3 regions of the Pseudomonas sp. NyZ201 genome follow, and region 3 is predicted to be linked to each of the others. Evidence: riboswitches for the same ligand, from Rfam matches in the RefSeq annotation. Region 3 holds a riboswitch; each other region holds the start of a gene.
The links. A riboswitch is a leader RNA that binds a small molecule or an ion and turns the genes downstream of it on or off. The one in region 3 is predicted to bind cobalamin.
Positions count from the first base shown of each region.

Region 1: another riboswitch for cobalamin. It lies ahead of ACPFMA_RS18730 (TonB-dependent receptor plug domain-containing protein); the one in region 3 lies ahead of cobW (cobalamin biosynthesis protein CobW).
Region 2: another riboswitch for cobalamin. It lies ahead of cobO (cob(I)yrinic acid a,c-diamide adenosyltransferase); the one in region 3 lies ahead of cobW (cobalamin biosynthesis protein CobW).

Region 1 is NZ_CP187557.1:4,219,417-4,224,782, forward strand. Features, by position in the region: gene folD (bifunctional methylenetetrahydrofolate dehydrogenase/methenyltetrahydrofolate cyclohydrolase FolD) at 205-1,059, shown strand; cobalamin riboswitch at 1,152-1,353, shown strand; gene ACPFMA_RS18730 (TonB-dependent receptor plug domain-containing protein) at 1,472-3,406, shown strand; gene ACPFMA_RS18735 ((2Fe-2S) ferredoxin domain-containing protein) at 3,547-3,897, shown strand; gene ACPFMA_RS18740 (ABC transporter substrate-binding protein) at 3,894-4,811, shown strand; gene ctlX (citrulline utilization hydrolase CtlX) at 4,945-5,366, shown strand, end outside.
Region 2 is NZ_CP187557.1:1,513,451-1,518,816, reverse strand. Features, by position in the region: gene cobD (threonine-phosphate decarboxylase CobD) at 1-656, opposite strand, end outside; gene cbiB (adenosylcobinamide-phosphate synthase CbiB) at 649-1,557, opposite strand; gene bluB (5,6-dimethylbenzimidazole synthase) at 1,554-2,204, opposite strand; gene ACPFMA_RS06990 (cobyrinate a,c-diamide synthase) at 2,201-3,496, opposite strand; gene cobO (cob(I)yrinic acid a,c-diamide adenosyltransferase) at 3,493-4,104, opposite strand; cobalamin riboswitch at 4,222-4,431, opposite strand; gene ACPFMA_RS06980 (hypothetical protein) at 4,590-5,168, shown strand; gene ACPFMA_RS06975 (PQQ-dependent sugar dehydrogenase) at 5,264-5,366, shown strand, end outside.
Region 3 is NZ_CP187557.1:3,413,003-3,418,368, forward strand. Features, by position in the region: gene cobN (cobaltochelatase subunit CobN) at 1-2,112, opposite strand, end outside; gene cobW (cobalamin biosynthesis protein CobW) at 2,116-3,186, opposite strand; cobalamin riboswitch at 3,281-3,481, opposite strand; cobalamin riboswitch at 3,538-3,756, shown strand; gene ACPFMA_RS15155 (CbtB domain-containing protein) at 3,854-4,042, shown strand; gene ACPFMA_RS15160 (CbtA family protein) at 4,052-4,747, shown strand; gene ACPFMA_RS15165 (cobalamin biosynthesis protein) at 4,747-5,172, shown strand; gene cobM (precorrin-4 C(11)-methyltransferase) at 5,202-5,366, shown strand, end outside.

The DNA.
Region 1 (5,366 bases), 810 kb from region 3:
CCCGACCTTGCTAACCAGTGCTAGGCCCTGCCCGACAAGTGAGGCGCATCTTATAGACGCACTGAAATAGCGTCAACAGATTTCTCAAAAAAATTCATTTTATTGAAGGGCTTAGGCTATTTGCCGGACCAAGCGCCTTTGCCCTGCGCGCGGCTCATGAGAGAATGCGCGCTCTTTTTTTCTCTCGATGGTTAATCACCCGTCATGACTGCACAACTTATCGACGGCAAGGCGATCGCCGCCAGCCTGCGCCAGCAGATCGCCCAACGTGTCGTTGAACGTCGCCAGCAAGGGCTGCGCACCCCCGGCCTGGCGGTGATCCTGGTTGGCACCGACCCGGCTTCCCAAGTCTACGTTTCGCACAAGCGCAAGGACTGCGAGGAAGTCGGCTTCATCTCGCAAGCCTTCGACCTGCCCAGCAGCACCAGCCAGCAGGAACTGACCGACCTGATCGATCGCCTCAACGACGACGCGAACATCGACGGCATCCTCCTGCAACTGCCGTTGCCGGCCCACCTCGACGCCTCCCTGCTGCTGGAGCGCATCCGCCCGGACAAGGACGTCGACGGTTTCCACCCCTACAACATCGGCCGCCTGGCCCAGCGCATTCCGCTGCTCCGCCCGTGCACCCCGAAAGGCATCATGACCCTGCTGCAAAGCACCGGGCAGGACCTCTACGGCATGAACGCCGTGGTTGTCGGCGCTTCCAACATCGTCGGTCGCCCGATGGCCATGGAACTGCTGCTGGCCGGCTGCACCGTCACCGTTACCCATCGCTTCACCAAGGACCTCGCCGGCCACGTCGGCCGTGCCGACCTGGTGGTGGTGGCTGCCGGCAAGCCGGGCTTGGTCAAGGGTGAATGGATCAAGGAAGGCGCCATCGTCATCGACGTCGGCATCAATCGCCAGGAAGATGGCAAGCTGGTCGGCGACGTGGTCTACGAGACCGCCCTGCCCCGCGCCGGCTGGATCACTCCGGTGCCGGGCGGCGTGGGCCCGATGACCCGCGCCTGCCTGCTGGAAAACACCCTGTACGCCGCGGAAGAACTGCACAAGTAACCTGCCCGCGCGAATGAAAACGGCACCCCGCGCGGTGCCGTTTTTTATGCCCGGGCGAAAAGCGCAGGTTGACGAACGGTCATCCCGATGGTCAGATGCCGCCCGTTTCAGGTGTCTGCCGCCGCCGCGCGGCAGGTGAAACGGGAAGCCGGTGCGTCCTTGAGGACAAGTCCGGCGCTGCCCCCGCAACGGTAAGCGAGTGAAGCATTCAACAGGCCACTGTGCAGACGCATGGGAAGGCGAAGCGCTTCGATACCCGCAAGCCCGGAGACCGGCCTGGAGCATCACGACTGAAGAACGGATGCGTCAGTCATTTGGCAAACCTGCGGTGGGCGGGCACGAGCCGGTAGACTGGCGCGCGCTCGCCAGCTCCCTCCTGTGCGCTTCCCGAAAAGTCCTTTTCGAGAAGTCAATGAATACACGGTACATCCCCCTGATCGGCTGCCTGCTCGGCGGCAACGGCGGCGCCCTTGCGACGACGCTGGAACTCGATCGGCAAATCGTCTCGGCACCTGCGGTGGAATCCGACACCATCGCGCAGATGGCCCGCTATGGCAGCAAGATCGAAGTGGTGGAGCGCGAGCAGATCGAACGCGCCGGCCCCAGCGCCGATATCACCCGCGTCCTGCAGATGTTCGTCCCCGGCCTGTATGTTGCGCCCAAGCAGGGGCCTTTCGACTACGGCACCTATTCGCTGCTGGGCGGGCGCAACGACGACACCCTGATCATGCTCGACGGTGTGCGCCTGAACAATCGCCTCTACGGCGGCATCTACATCGATACCCTGCCCGCCGCGGCCATCGAACGCATCGAGGTGCTCAAGGGCGGCCAGAGCCTGTTGTTCGGCACTCAGGCGGTGTCCGGAGTGATCAATATCGTTACGCGCAATGCGCGGTCCCGGGAGGCCTCGGGCCAAGTCAACCTGGGCGTGGACAGCTTCGCCGGACGCAATGGCGATGCCCGTATCGAGCGAATCTTCAGCAACGGCTTCGGCGACCTTGGCCTGCTGGCCTATGTCAGCCACAACATTTCCGAGGGCTACCAGCCCTACCGCAGCAGCGCCATCAGCGCAACGGTCAGCGACCGCAAGCGCAGCTACGAGGTCAACACCTTCGGGGCCAAGGCCACCCAGGGTTTCGGCGACGACAGCCGCCTGGAACTGTTCTATCAGTACAGCGCGGCCAGCCTCGACTTCCTGCGCCCCGATGCCAACCGCAACACCACCAACGACCGTGTCCAGCAGATCGCCACGGCCACCTTCCAGCAGCATCTGAACGAGCACTTCAGCTACTTCGTCAAAGGCCACATGAACGACTGGGACACCCGCTACAACCGGGTCTACAACACCAGCGTCGGCGGCATCGAAGTGAAGAACCACAACGACTACTGGGGCTTCAGCGACTGGGGCGTGCAGGCCGAGGGAGAAGCCGTGCTGCCCGGCGGCCACACCCTGGTGTTCGGCAGCGACAACCAGTGGTTCAAGGGCAAGGACGATGTCTTGAAGATCGACCAGAACCAGGCCGAGGCCCACGCCCTCTATCTGCAACTGCGCCCCGAGATTGCCGCCCTGCCCGACTGGCATCCCAGCATCGGTGTGCGCCGCGAGCACCTGAGCGGTGGCGACAGCGCCACCGTGGGCATGTTCACCTCGCTGTACGACCTGACCGACAACCTCAAGCTGCGCGGCCAGTTCGGCTCGGCCTACAAGTTGCCCAACGCCGAGCAGTTGTACGTCAACGAGCCCGGCGACGAGATGGGCAACCCCAACCTCAAGCCGGAGAAAAGCCGCAACGCCGAACTGGGCCTGGACTACAGCAACCTGCTCGACGGCCAGCCATGGAGTGTCAGCGCTACGCTGTTCCATCGGCGCATCGAGGACCTGATCACTCTCGTCGATACCCAATGGGTCAACGGCGACGGCGAAATCACCGTGCGCGGCTTCGAGCTCGACGGCAAGGTGCAGCTCGACGATCGCTGGCAGCTGCAGGCGGACATGACGCGCAACCTGAGCGAATCGCGTAACGGCGCCACCATCAACAACATCCCCGGGTTCTTCGCCCGCAGCCGGGTCGGCTACGAGTCCGCCGACCGTATGTGGGGCGCCGGTGCGGCGATCCGCTATATCGGCAGCGTGGAAAGCCCGCGGGGGATCGACTACGGGCACTACAGCGTGGTGGATGCCGACGCTTATCGGTATCTCGATCTCCAGCGCCAGCATCGCCTGGCCCTGTTGCTGGAGAACCTGCTGGACCGGGACTACACCACCAGCATGGACAGCGGGTCGCGTCGGGTGGGGAACCTGGGAAGGCCGTTTACGGCTGAAGCGCGGTACACCTACAGCTTCTGATTTTGTGCTGTGACTGATGGCCTCATCGCTGCGGTGCGGCGGTCCGACAAGCCAGCTCCCACAGGTACTGCACAGGTCTCAAACTTTGTGCTGAACCTGTGGGAGCTGGCTTGCCAGCGATGCTTTACCAAGGAAACACCATGAACGAACAGGACATACCCACCCACCCCGACTGGTCGCATATCCCCGAACATGCCCGCCACGTCATGCTCTGCACCGGCCCGCGCTGTACCCTGCGCGGGGCGCTGAAGGTGTGGAAGACGGTACGCAACGAGCTGCTCGCCGCCGACCGGATCGAGACGAAAAACGGCGTGCTGCTGACCCGTACCCATTGCCAGTTCCCCTGCAACCTCGGGCCTATCGCCACGGTCTATCCGGACCGTTGCTGGTACCGCATCGCCAGCCACGAGGACGCCCGGCGCTTTGCCCGCGAGCATCTGGTCGGCGGGCAACCGGTCAAGGACCTGCTGCTCGAGCGAGGTACCCAATGAAACACAGCCTCTGGCTCGCCCTGCTGCTGGGCACCAGCGCCCAGGCCCTCGACTACCGCAACTGCGGCGAAGACTGGGCCCTGCGCCAGTCACCGCCCCAGCGCATCCTCGCCCTCAACCAGCACGCAGCCGACATGGTCCTGGCCCTGGAAGCCGGTCCGGCCCTGGCGGCGGTGAGCTATATAGATGACGACGCCAGCGCCCTGGCCGCCAATCACTATCGCGGCGTGCCGCTGTTGTCGCACAAATATCCCTCGCCGGAAGTGTTGTATGCCGGACGCTACGATCTGGTGATCGGTGGTTTTCAAAGCGCCTTCCGCGACGGCGTCGGCCCGCGTCGCGACCTGGCCCGCCACGGCATCGCCAGCTACCTGCTGGAAAATGCCTGCCCGGCAAAACCCGAGGCAAGCGGTTTCCAGGCCATCGAACAGGACCTGCGCACCCTCGGCCGGCTACTTGGCCGTGTGCCCCAGGCCGAACGCCTGATCGCCCGGCAGCATGCCGACCTGAAGGCAGCGCAGCAGCTCGCCGACGGGCACCCGGCACTCAAGGTCTTCTACCTGGACAGCGAAACACGCGGTCTCGACAGCGAAGGCAAGCAGGGTTTCGTCAGCGAGCTGATCGCCAGCGCCGGCGGGCGCAACGTCCTCGCCGACCTCGACCTGAGGCGCGTCACCGTGGACGCCGAAACCCTGCTGCAACTGGACCCGGATGTCCTGCTGCTGGCAGATGCCGTCTGGTCCACCGCCGCTGCCAAACGCGCGTACCTGGCCGGTCACCCGGCCCTTTCCCGCCTGCGGGCGGTCAGGGAAAAGCGCATGATCGACGTGCCGTTCACCCATCTGGTCGCCGGCGAACACAGTGCCCGCACGGCCCTGCACCTGGCCCGTGAACTGGCAAGGATCAACCACTGATAACCGACAGCCGATTCGGCTGCAAAATCGCCGCTTTCAGCTTTCCCGGCTGGGCACTTCATAGGCTTCAGCCGGGATTGCAGCGCCATCGGGAGGACAATGTCCGCATCGCCAACACCTGGATGCGTGCCCGATGCAAACAACAAATACGGTCCTGATGATCCGCCCGGCGCGATTCGCCTTCAACCCGGATACCGCCCGCGACAACCATTTCCAGAAACCGCTGCTGGACGCCGACAGCGCTCAAGACAAAGCGCTGGAGGAGTTCGACGGCTATGTCGATACCCTGCGCCAGCACGGCGTCGAAGTGCTGGTGGTGCAGGACACCCCGGCACCCCATACCCCGGACTCGATCTTTCCCAACAACTGGTGGAGCAGCCACGCCGACGGCAGCCTGGTGCTCTACCCGATGGAAGGCCGCAACCGCCGCCTGGAACGGGACAAGGGCGTGCTGCGTGCACTCGACGAACGCTTCGCCATTCGTACCACCATCGACCTCAGCCCGCTGGAGCAAGCGGATATCTTCCTCGAAGGTACCGGCAGCATGGTTCTCGA
Region 2 (5,366 bases), 1.9 Mb from region 3:
CCCAGCTCTTCCGCCAGGGCGCGCAACAGCGCCGTTTCGGCCAGCACGAAACCGAGGCGCACCCCGGCCAGGCCGAAGAACTTGCCGAACGAACGCAGCACGATCAGCCCCGGCCGCTGGCTGAACGCCGCAATACTGTGGGCCGGGGTGTTGTCCATGAAGGCTTCGTCCACCAGCAGCCAGCCACCCCGCCGGGCCAGGCGCTCATGCCAGCCAAGCAGGGTTTCCGGGCCGAACAGACGTCCGGTGGGGTTGTTCGGATTGACCAGCACCAGCACGTCGAGATCATCCAGCCGCGCCTCGACCTGATCTTCGCCCAGTTCCGACAGATGATGCCCGGCCCGGCGCCAGGCAGCGGCATGCTCGGCATAGCACGGCGAAACCACACCGACGTTGCCTCGCGCCCGCAAGCGCGGCAGGGCCTGGATCGCCGCCTGGGAACCGGCCACCGGCAGCAGTGTGCTGACGCCGTAGTAGGCAGCGGCGGCCTGCTCCAGACCATCATCGGTCTCCGGCAGGCGTGCCCAGGCGCGCAAGGGAATTTCGGGAACCGGGAAGGCCCAGGGCGCGATGCCGCTGGACAGGTCCAGCCAGTCCTTACGGGGGATACCGTAGTGTTCGATCGCCCGCAGCAGGCGGCCACCGTGTTCAAGCATAGAATTCCGCTCCCAGGCACAGCAGCAGCAACCACAGCCACACGCCCTTGCAGACCAGTTGCCAGCCGCGTTCGATGGCGCCGGCGTCCGCTGGCGGGCCTTCGCCTAGTTGCGGGCGTTCGTGCAGCTCGCCGTGATAGACAGCCGAACCACCCAGTTCGACACCCAGCGCACCGGCGCCGGAAGCCATCACCGGCCCCGCATTCGGGCTGTCCCACTTCGGGCCCTGCTGGCGCCAGCACTTCAGCGCCAGACGGGTTTTGCCGAGCAGCGCGTAGGTCAGCGCCACCAGCCGCGCCGGCACATAGTTGAGGACATCGTCGATCCGCGCCGCCGCCCAGCCGAAGCGTTCGAAACGCTCGTTGCGGTAACCCCACATGGCGTCCAGGGTGTTGCTCAGGCGATAGAGCACCACGCCCGGCGCGCCGGCGATGACGAACCAGAACAGCGCAGCGAATACCGCATCGCTGCCATTCTCCAGCACCGATTCGGTGGCAGCGCGGGCCACGGCGGTCTCATCGAGTTCGGCGGTTTCCCGGCTGACCAGGTAGCCGACCCGCTTGCGCGCCTCGTCCAGGTCGCCGCCGCGCAGGGCATCGGCCACCGGCTGCACATGCTCGCCAAGGCTGCGCAGGCCAAGGGCGCAGTACAGCGCGAGAATCTCCACCAGCCAGCCGATATAAGGCAACCAGGACAACGCGGTCGCCAGCAGGGTCAACGGAATCACCGCAAGGAACCAGGCCGTGACGCCATGACTGCGCCAGCCGCGCCCGCCGGAATTGAAGCGTTGTTCCAGGCGCCCGGCGAAACGGCCGAAGGCCACCAGCGGATGCCAGCGCCGCGGCTCGCCCAGCAGCGCATCCAGCGCCACCCCGGCCACGGTCAGCAAGGCCACACTCATTCGGCTTCTCCCCATTGGTTTTCAAACAGCATGTCGGCCAGCGGCCGGGGCGTGGTCCAGCCTTCCAGCGCGAGCATAGGCGCCGGATAGAACTCATGGACCGGGCCGAGGCAGAGTATCGCCAGGGGCTTGGCCCCGGCGGGCATGTGCAGCAGGTCGGCCAGGGCCTGCGGATCGAACAGCGACACCCAGCCCATGCCCAGGCCTTCGGCGCGGGCGGCCAGCCAGAGATTCTGGATCGCGCAGGACAGCGAGGCCAGGTCCATCTCCGGCAGGGTGCGGCGGCCAAAGATATGTGCCTCGCGCTTGTCCATCAGCGCCGCCACCAGCAGTTCGGCGCAATCGTTGATGCCTTCCACCTTGAGTTGCATGAACTCGTCGGAGCGCTGGCCGAGGGCCTCGGCGGTGCGCAGGCGCTCGTCCTCGACCAGGGCCTGGATACGCTGGCGCAACGCGCGCTGGGTGATGCGGATAAAACGCCAGGGCTGCATCAGGCCGACGCTGGGTGCCTGGTGCGCCGCCTCGAGCAGGCGCGCAAGGAGCTCCGGCGCCACCTCGCCACCACTGAAATGACGCATATCGCGACGTTCGCCAATGGCCCGGTAGATGGCCGCTCGCTCGGCCTCGCTGTAGGCGTGCTCGTTCATGGCGCCAGCAGCACCGCCAGCGCAGCGGGGTTGGACGGAAAGTAGAAGTGCACGTAGGAGGCCGTCAGCCGGCCGATACGGTACACCGCTTCCGCGCCGCGCCCGCCATTGGGGCTCTGGCCCCGGGCGATGGGCTCCAGTGCGGTGCTGGTCAGGGAATGGTGATAGGTATGGCCGCGCAGCGTGCCTTCCGGCAATTCCACGCTCTGCAATGCCAGGGCGGCAAGGCGCTTCTGCATGTTCGCCTCGCCCGGCAGGAGGCCGGCCAGTTCGGCCCGTTCGCCGGCGACATCGGTCAGGGCTTCGAGCAGGTAAAGCATGCCACCGCATTCGGCCAGCAGCGGCTTGCCGGCCTGGTGATGGGCACGGATCGCCGCCAGCATCGGTGCGTTGGCGGCCAGGGCATGGTGATGCAACTCCGGATAGCCGCCCGGCAGGTACAGGCTTTCGGCGTCCGGCAGTTCGCCATCATGGATCGGCGAGAAGAAGCGCAGCTCGGCGCCCATCTCCCGCAGCAGGTCGAGGCTGGCGCCATAGGTGAAGGCAAAGGCTTCGTCACGAGCCACGGCGATGCGCACGCCTTCCAGCATGGGCTCGATAGGCCGGGGAGCGGGCTGCTCGAAGGCCACGGGCGGCGGCAAGGAGGACTGGCAACTATCACCCAGGGCCTTGGCAGCAGCGTCGAGGCGCAGGTCGAGGTCGGTCAGTTCGCTGGCCTGGACCAGGCCGAGGTGGCGACTCGGCAACTCGATCCCGGTTTCCCGGGACAGGCCGCCGTACCAGCGCAAGCCTTCGGTCAGGCTGCCTTCGAGCAGTTGTGCATGGCGCAGCGAGCCAACCCGGTTGGCGAGCACGCCGGCAAAGGGCAGGTCGGGCTGATAACGGGCCAGGCCCAGTGCCAGGGCGCCGAAGGTCTGGGCCATGGCGGTACCGTCGATCACCGCCAGTACCGGCACGCCGAAGTGACGGGCGAGGTCGGCGCTGGACGGCGTGCCGTCGAACAACCCCATCACCCCTTCGATCAGGATCAGGTCGGCCTCGCCCGCCGCTTCCCAGAGCAGGCGCCGGCTTTCCTCGGCACCGACCATCCACAGGTCGAGCTGGTACACCGGGGCACCGCTGGCCCGTTCGAGGATCATCGGGTCGAGAAAGTCCGGGCCGCACTTGAACACGCGGACCTTGCGCCCCTGGTTGCGATGCAAGCGGGCCAGGGCGGCAGTGACGGTGGTCTTGCCCTGGCCGGAAGCCGGCGCGGCGATCAGCACCGCCGGGCAATGCCGGGTGTCGCTCATAGTTCGACGCCCTTCTGCGCGCGGATGCCGGCCTGGAACGCGTGCTTGACCATGCCCATCTCGGTGACCGTATCGGCCAGCTCGATCATTTCGTCCTTGGCGCCGCGACCAGTAACGATCACATGCTGCATCGGCGGGCGGGCCTGGAGGTCGGCGAGCACGCTGTCGAGGTCGAGGTAGCCGTGCTTGAGGGCGATATTCAGTTCATCGAGCACGACGAAACCGATCTGCGGGTCGCGCAACAGTTGTCGGGACACTTCCCAGGCAGCCTCGGCAGCGGCGATATCGCGCTGGCGGTCCTGGGTTTCCCAGGTGAACCCCTCACCCATGACGTGATAGCGCACCTGCTCGGGAAAGCGCCGGAAGAACAGTTCCTCGCCGGTGGCATTGCGCCCCTTGATGAACTGCACCACGCCGCATTGCATTCCGTGGCCCATGGCCCGGGCGAGCATGCCGAAGGCCGAGCTGCTCTTGCCCTTGCCGTTGCCACTGAGCACCAGCAGCAGGCCGCATTCGTTGGGGGCATTGGCGATACGCTCGTCGATCACCGCCTTCTTGCGCTGCATGCGCGCCAGGTGGCGTTGGTCACGTTCGGGGGATTCGCTCATCGGGGGTCTCCGCGGGCCACTGACGCCAAGCGGCGACAGCTGAGGGGATGGGGGCACGGAGGGACGCGCTGGCACCGGGCGCAAGGGCCCGGAGAACCGCGCACCACCCGCCGTGGTGCCGTTGACTGTTTGCAGGCCGGTCTCCGGGCTCACGAGCGGATCGCCGGGCGATCCTGACCGGGCGCCTTCCCGGGTTCGAACACCCAGTGGCCATGCGCGGTCTTGACTCGATTTACCGTTGCGGGGGCAGCGCCGGAGTCGCACCGGCTTCCCTGTTTCACCCGGTCGACCTTGCAGTCACGGGGCACCTGAAACACGTCGCGAAGGTTAGAGGGTTGGGCCCGGAGCGTCAATTGGAGACACCCATCACATTGCGACCAACGGCGCAACTTTCACGTTGTGCCACACTCCAAGCCAGTGATATCACATTGCCATGATTTTTCGCTGTAGCTGTAGCTCGTACAACAATGACCAAGGAGAGCAGCATGCAAGGCCTGATCATCAATAATCCTCGCCTGGAGTTCCTGCGTCCGGCACTTGAACGCTGGGGCGAATGCATCGAACGTTTCAACCAGACCCTGGGCGACAACGAAGGTCCGTACTGGCAAGGGATGCAAGGCAACCTGGGGCTGTTTTCGGCGGCGCTCTGGCAGGCCGAGCTGGTGACCTTGCAGGGTTACCAGAGCAAGAAACAGCGGGATGACGGCGACCGCGCCGCGCACTGCGACCTGCTGATCGCCAGCAAGGATGAATCCGCCTACCTGCACGCCCAGCAGCGCTGGCCCAGGGTCGGACGCCTGGACCTGGACGGGGCGCTGCAGGAGACGGCCACGCAGGCCAAGGCCATCGCCTATCCGAGCCAGTTGAAGATCGCGGCACTGTTCGTCAGCCCGAGCAAGCTGGGGCAGCATGCCAGCCCGGAGGAGTTGCAGGACCTGGTGGACGATCTGCAAAAGCACACCGCCTGTGCGATTGCCTGGTGTTTTCCGTATGGGTATCGCAAGTTGCATGACGAGGTGGGGCAGTACTATCCGGGAGTGGCGCTGCTCCTGAAGCAGGCCTGAAATACTTTGGGCTGCCTTGGAGCGGTCCCCGGTAATTGAACCTCCCTGCATGATTCAATCTCTGACTTCTTAGGATCTTCCCAAGGAGTCAGACCATGCCCACCCTGCGCCTCGCCATCCTGCTGGCCATCACCACCGGCCTGACCGCCTGCGGCGAATCCGCCCGCCTCCAGGTCACGGATGGCAGCGGCCCTTCGC
Region 3 (5,366 bases):
CAGCCGGCCCGTGGGCGACTCGCCGAACACATGCAGGCCGTCGCGAATCTGCGATTCCTTGAGGTCGCACAGGTAGGTATCCAGGCGCGGCAGCCACACTGCGGCATCGTCCAGCGCGCCGTCCAGTTGCAGCTCGCGGTCGATATGGTTGTCGCGCACCAGTTGCAGGATCTCCTTCTGCAACTCCACGGCACGTCGCGGGTCCAGCAACTGCGCCTCGTAGTATTCGTCGGCCAGGCGCTCCAGGTTGCGCAACGGCCCGTAGGTCTCGGCACGGGTCAGCGGCGGCATCAAATGATCGATGATCACCGCCTGGGTACGACGCTTGGCCTGGGCGCCCTCACCCGGATCGTTGACGATGAACGGGTAGATATTCGGCAGCGGCCCGATCAGTGCATCCGGCCAGCAGCCCGCCGACAGCCCGACGCCCTTGCCCGGCAGCCACTCCAGGTTGCCATGTTTGCCGACATGGATCAGCGCATCGGCGGCAAAGCCATGGCGCAGCCAGAAATAGAAGGCCAGGTAGCCATGGGGCGGGACCAGGTCGGGATCGTGATAGACCGCACTCTGGTCGAGTTGATAACCCCGCGCCGGCTGGATGCCGACAAAGGTCAGGCCCAGGCGCAGGCCGGCAATCATCATCCGCCCGCCACGGAACATCGGGTCCGCCGAGGGTTCGCCCCAGCGCTCGCGCACCGCCCGCTGGTTGGCCTCGGGCAACTGCGCGAAGGCCGCCAGGTAGTCATCCAGGGCCATGCTTTGCATGCACGGGCGCTGGTCGAGGCTGTCGAGGTCGTTGCTGACGCCACCGAGCAGGTCGTGGATCAGCCGGGTGCCGCTGTCCGGCAGCTCGCCCACCGGGTAATCCTGCTGTTTCAGGGCACGCAGGATATTCAGCGCCGCTGCCGGGGTATCCAGGCCGACACCGTTGCCGATGCGGCCATCCCGGGTCGGGTAGTTAGCCAGTACCAGGGCCACGCGCTTCTGCCGGTTGGGCAGGCGCGCCAGCGCGCACCAGCGCCGCGCAAGCTCCGCAACGAAGTCCATGCGCTCGGGCTGCGGCCGGTAGCAGACCACATCGGACTGGCTGCGCTCGCTGCGCCAGGCCAGGTCCTTGAAGCTGATCGGTCGGGTGATGATGCGCCCGTCCAGTTCCGGCAAAGCGATGTGCATGGCCAGGTCGCGGGCGCCGAGGCCTTGCTCGCTGGCCTGCCAGCCGGGTTCGTTGTCCTGGGCGCAGATCGCCTGCAGCACCGGGATATCGCGGCGGAACGGGCGCAGGTGCGGCTGTTCCGGGCTCGACTGGGCGAAACCGGTGGTGTTGATGATCAACGCCGCATCGGTTTCGTCCAGCCAGTCCTCGACCTGGGCCAGGCAGCCGGCCTCCTTCAGGCTGGCCACGGCGATCGGCAGCGGATTCAGCCCGGTGTTTTCCAGCCGCTGGCACAACACATCGATAAAACCGGTGTTGGCCGCTTGCAGATGGGAGCGATAGAACAGGATCGGCACAACGGGTCGCCCGGCGTGCCAATCGGCGCGCCAGTGGGCCATTCCGGCCTCGGCATGACGCGGGTGATACAGGCTGGTACGCGGCAGTTGCCGTGGTTCGTCCCAGGGGTAATCGCGCCCCAGCCAGGAACTGGCGAGGCAGTTGAACAGGTTCAGGGCATTGGCCTTGCCGCCCTGGCGCAGGAAGTGCCAGAGGCGCTCGGCCTGCTCGGCTGCGACGTTGCCCAGGCTGCTCAGCTCCGGGTCCGGGCGATCGTCACCCGGGACCAGGATGAGCTTCACGCCACGGGTCGCCAGTTCGACAAGCTGCTCGACGCCATAGCGCCAATAGCCGATGCCGCCGTGCAGCGACACCAGGATCACCCTGGCGTGGCGCAACACCTGGTCGACGTAGAGGTCGACCGAGGCGTGGTTCTGTACCTGCATGGGGTTGGCCAGGCGCAGGCTGGGGTAATCCTCCGGCAGCTCGCGGGCGGCTTCCGCCAGCAACGCCAGGTGCGAATCACCGCTGCAGAGAATCACCAGTTCGGCCGGGGTCTGGCCGAGGTCGGCAATGCTGTCGTCCGGCACGAAGCCGCCGGGCTGGGTCCGCAGCAGGTGCATGGATCAGGCGCCCAGGGCCGCGCGCAGCCGCGCTTCGAGGGCCGAGGCATCGAGGTCCTGGCCAATCAGCACCAGGCGGGTGATGCGCGCTTCGTCGCTGCGCCAGGCGCGGTCGAAATGCTTGTCGAAACGGCTGCCCACGCCCTGGATCAGCAGGCGCATCGGCTTGCCCGGAATCGCCGCGAAGCCCTTGACGCGCAGGATGCCGGTCTCGCTGACCAGTTGGGTCAAGGCGTCGAGCAGTAGGCTTTCGTCGGCTTCCGGCAGGTCGAGGGAGATGGAGTCGAAGGCGTCGTGGTCGTGATCGTCGTGGTCATCGTCGCCGTCATGGTGCGAATCATGGTGGGTGCGGCGGCCGTCGATATGGGCCTCGGACTCGGCCCCCAGGCCCAGCAGCACGTCCAGCGGCAGCACGCCCTTGCTCGCTTCGACCACCTTGACCGCGGGCGGCAGCTCTTCCTCGACCTCGGTACGCACGGCGGCCAGGGCTTCAGGGGCGATCTGGTCGCACTTGTTGAGAATCACCAGGTCGGCGCTGGCCAGTTGGTCGGCGAACAGCTCGTGCAGTGGCGATTCGTGGTCCAGGTTCGGGTCAAGCTTGCGCTGGGCATCGACCTGGTCGGGGAAGGCGGCGAAGGTGCCGGCGGCCACGGCCGGGCTGTCGACCACGGTGATCACCGCATCGACGGTGCAGGCATTGCGGATTTCCGGCCACTGGAACGCCTGGACCAGCGGTTTGGGCAAGGCAAGGCCGCTGGTTTCGATGAGGATCTGGTCCAGGTCGCCACGGCGCGCCACCAGCTCGCGCATCACCGGGAAGAACTCTTCCTGCACCGTGCAGCACAGGCAGCCGTTGGCCAGTTCGTAGACGCGGCCGTTGGCCTCTTCCTCGGTGCAACCGATGCTGCATTGCTTGAGGATTTCGCCATCGATGCCCAGCTCGCCGAACTCGTTGACGATCACCGCGATACGGCGGCCATTGGCGTTGTCGAGCATATGGCGCAGCAAGGTGGTCTTGCCCGAGCCGAGGAAGCCGGTGACGATGGTAACGGGAAGTTTGGCCAGTGTTTTCATGTCGGATGCCCTTGGCAGCATGGCGGGCATGGGGACGGAGGCCAGGCACCGTGCGGTCTGGACGCGTTCGCCACCGGATCACCCCGCCCGGTTAATGTGGAATCTGGTCGAGGCAGGTCTCCTGGCTTGCATTGTGTCCTCGGGACGCCATCGACGCCTTCCCGCCTTATATAACCGGCAGTGGCAATGGTCGGTGGGCTCAACGCCTACAGTTGCGGGGGCAGCCGCGGCTTCGGCACCGCGTTCCCGTCTTAGCTCCGACCCGTGTCGGAGAACCTCGAACCGGCAAGGCTACGCAGTGCCCGGAGGGCGGTCAACCGCTGTATTGACGGATGTCAACGCGCGTGATTTCCTAACGCAATTCGTTTGGGTGCCTTTTTATTGCAAAAGGTGAAACGGGAAACCGGTGCGCGGTGGTCTTCAAGACCGTGGCAAGTCCGGTGCTGCCCCCGCAACGGTAATCGAGGAAAACGTCTGATCCACTGTGCCAGCAGTCCGGCATGGGAAGGAGACGCCCAGGCCCATGGCCCCTTGAAAGCCCGGAGACCGGCCCACGACCGATTTGACCAAACCCGCGGTGGGCGGGCGACGTTGCACTCCTGGACTTCCATGCCCCGGAGTTCTTCGCGCTTGCCTGTTGCCACGACAACTGCAAAAGGAAAGCGCCATGCCCGTCACCACCACCGCCAGTCACGCCAGCACTACCTCCACCACCCTCAGCCAACGCGTCGTCGCTGCCGTCAGCGCCTCGGTACTGGGCCTGTGCCTGGTCTATTTCGCCGGCTTCTCGCATATCGAAGCGGTGCACAACGCCGCCCACGATACCCGCCACAGCGCCGCCTTCCCTTGCCACTGAGGTCGCATCATGTTCACTCGCATTGCCCGTACCGCGGGCTTTACCGGGCTGCTCGCGGCCTTGCTGCTGACCGTGCTGCAAAGCTTCTGGGTCGCGCCGCTGATTCTCCAGGCGGAAACCTACGAGGGCTCTGCACCGGCTGCCGCCCATGAGCACGAGCATGCCGACGCCGCCGCTGGCGAAAGCCATCACCACGACGCCGAAGCCTGGTCGCCGGAAGATGGCTGGCAGCGCGTGCTGTCCACCACCGGCGGCAACCTGGTGGTCGCGGTAGGCTTCGCCTTGTTGCTGGCGGGCATGTACACCCTGCGCAGTCCACGCAGCATCGGTGCCGGCGCGCTTTGGGGCCTGGGCGGGTTCGCCGTGTTCTGCCTGGCGCCGAACCTCGGCCTGCCACCGGAACTGCCCGGCACTGCGGCCGCAGACCTGGCCCAGCGCCAGTTCTGGTGGGTTGGCACCGCCGCTGCCACCGCTGTCGGCCTGGCACTGATGGTGTTTGCCGGCAACTGGGTGCTGAAAATCGCCGGTCTGATTCTGCTGGCAATTCCCCATGTGATCGGCGCGCCGCAGCCGGAAGTGCATGAAAGCCTGGCGCCGGAAGCCCTGGAATCGCAGTTCATTGTCGCTTCGTTGCTGACCAATGCCGGTTTCTGGCTGGCCCTGGGCCTGATCAGCGCCTGGCTGTACCGGCGGCAGTCCGCCTGATGGCCGTCCCGCCCGGCGTAGCGTCGCTGTACGCCGGGCTGGGTTGCCGGCGTGGCGCTCCGGCCAGCGAACTGGCCGGGTTGCTGCGCGATGTCATGCAGTCGCGCAACCTGCCTTTCGCCGCGCTGGTTGGTCTTGCCAGCATCGATCTCAAGCGCCAGGAACCCGGCCTGCTGCAACTGGCTGCCGATCTCGGCCTGCCCCTGCACTTCTTCAGTGCCGTGCAACTCGCTGCCTATACCCCGCGCCTTAGCCATCGTTCGGCCATTGCCTTTCAGCACAGCGGCTGTTATGGCGTGGCGGAAAGCAGCGCCCTGGCCCTGGCCGAACAACTGGGCGGCGGGCTGGCCGCACTGCGCGTCGAACGCATCGTGCGCGACGATATGACCCTGGCATTGGCCTGGCTCCCTGCTTCTGGCGGATAATCCGTCATTCCGTTTTCCAGAGACTTCCCATGACCGTCTATTTCATCGGCGCCGGCCCTGGCGATCCGGAGCTGATCACCGTCAAGGGCCAGCGCCTGATCCGCCGGTGCCCGGTCATCATCTATGCCGGCTCGCTGGTGCCCGCCGCTGTGCTCGACGGGCATAACGCCGAGACCCTGATCAACAGTGCAGAA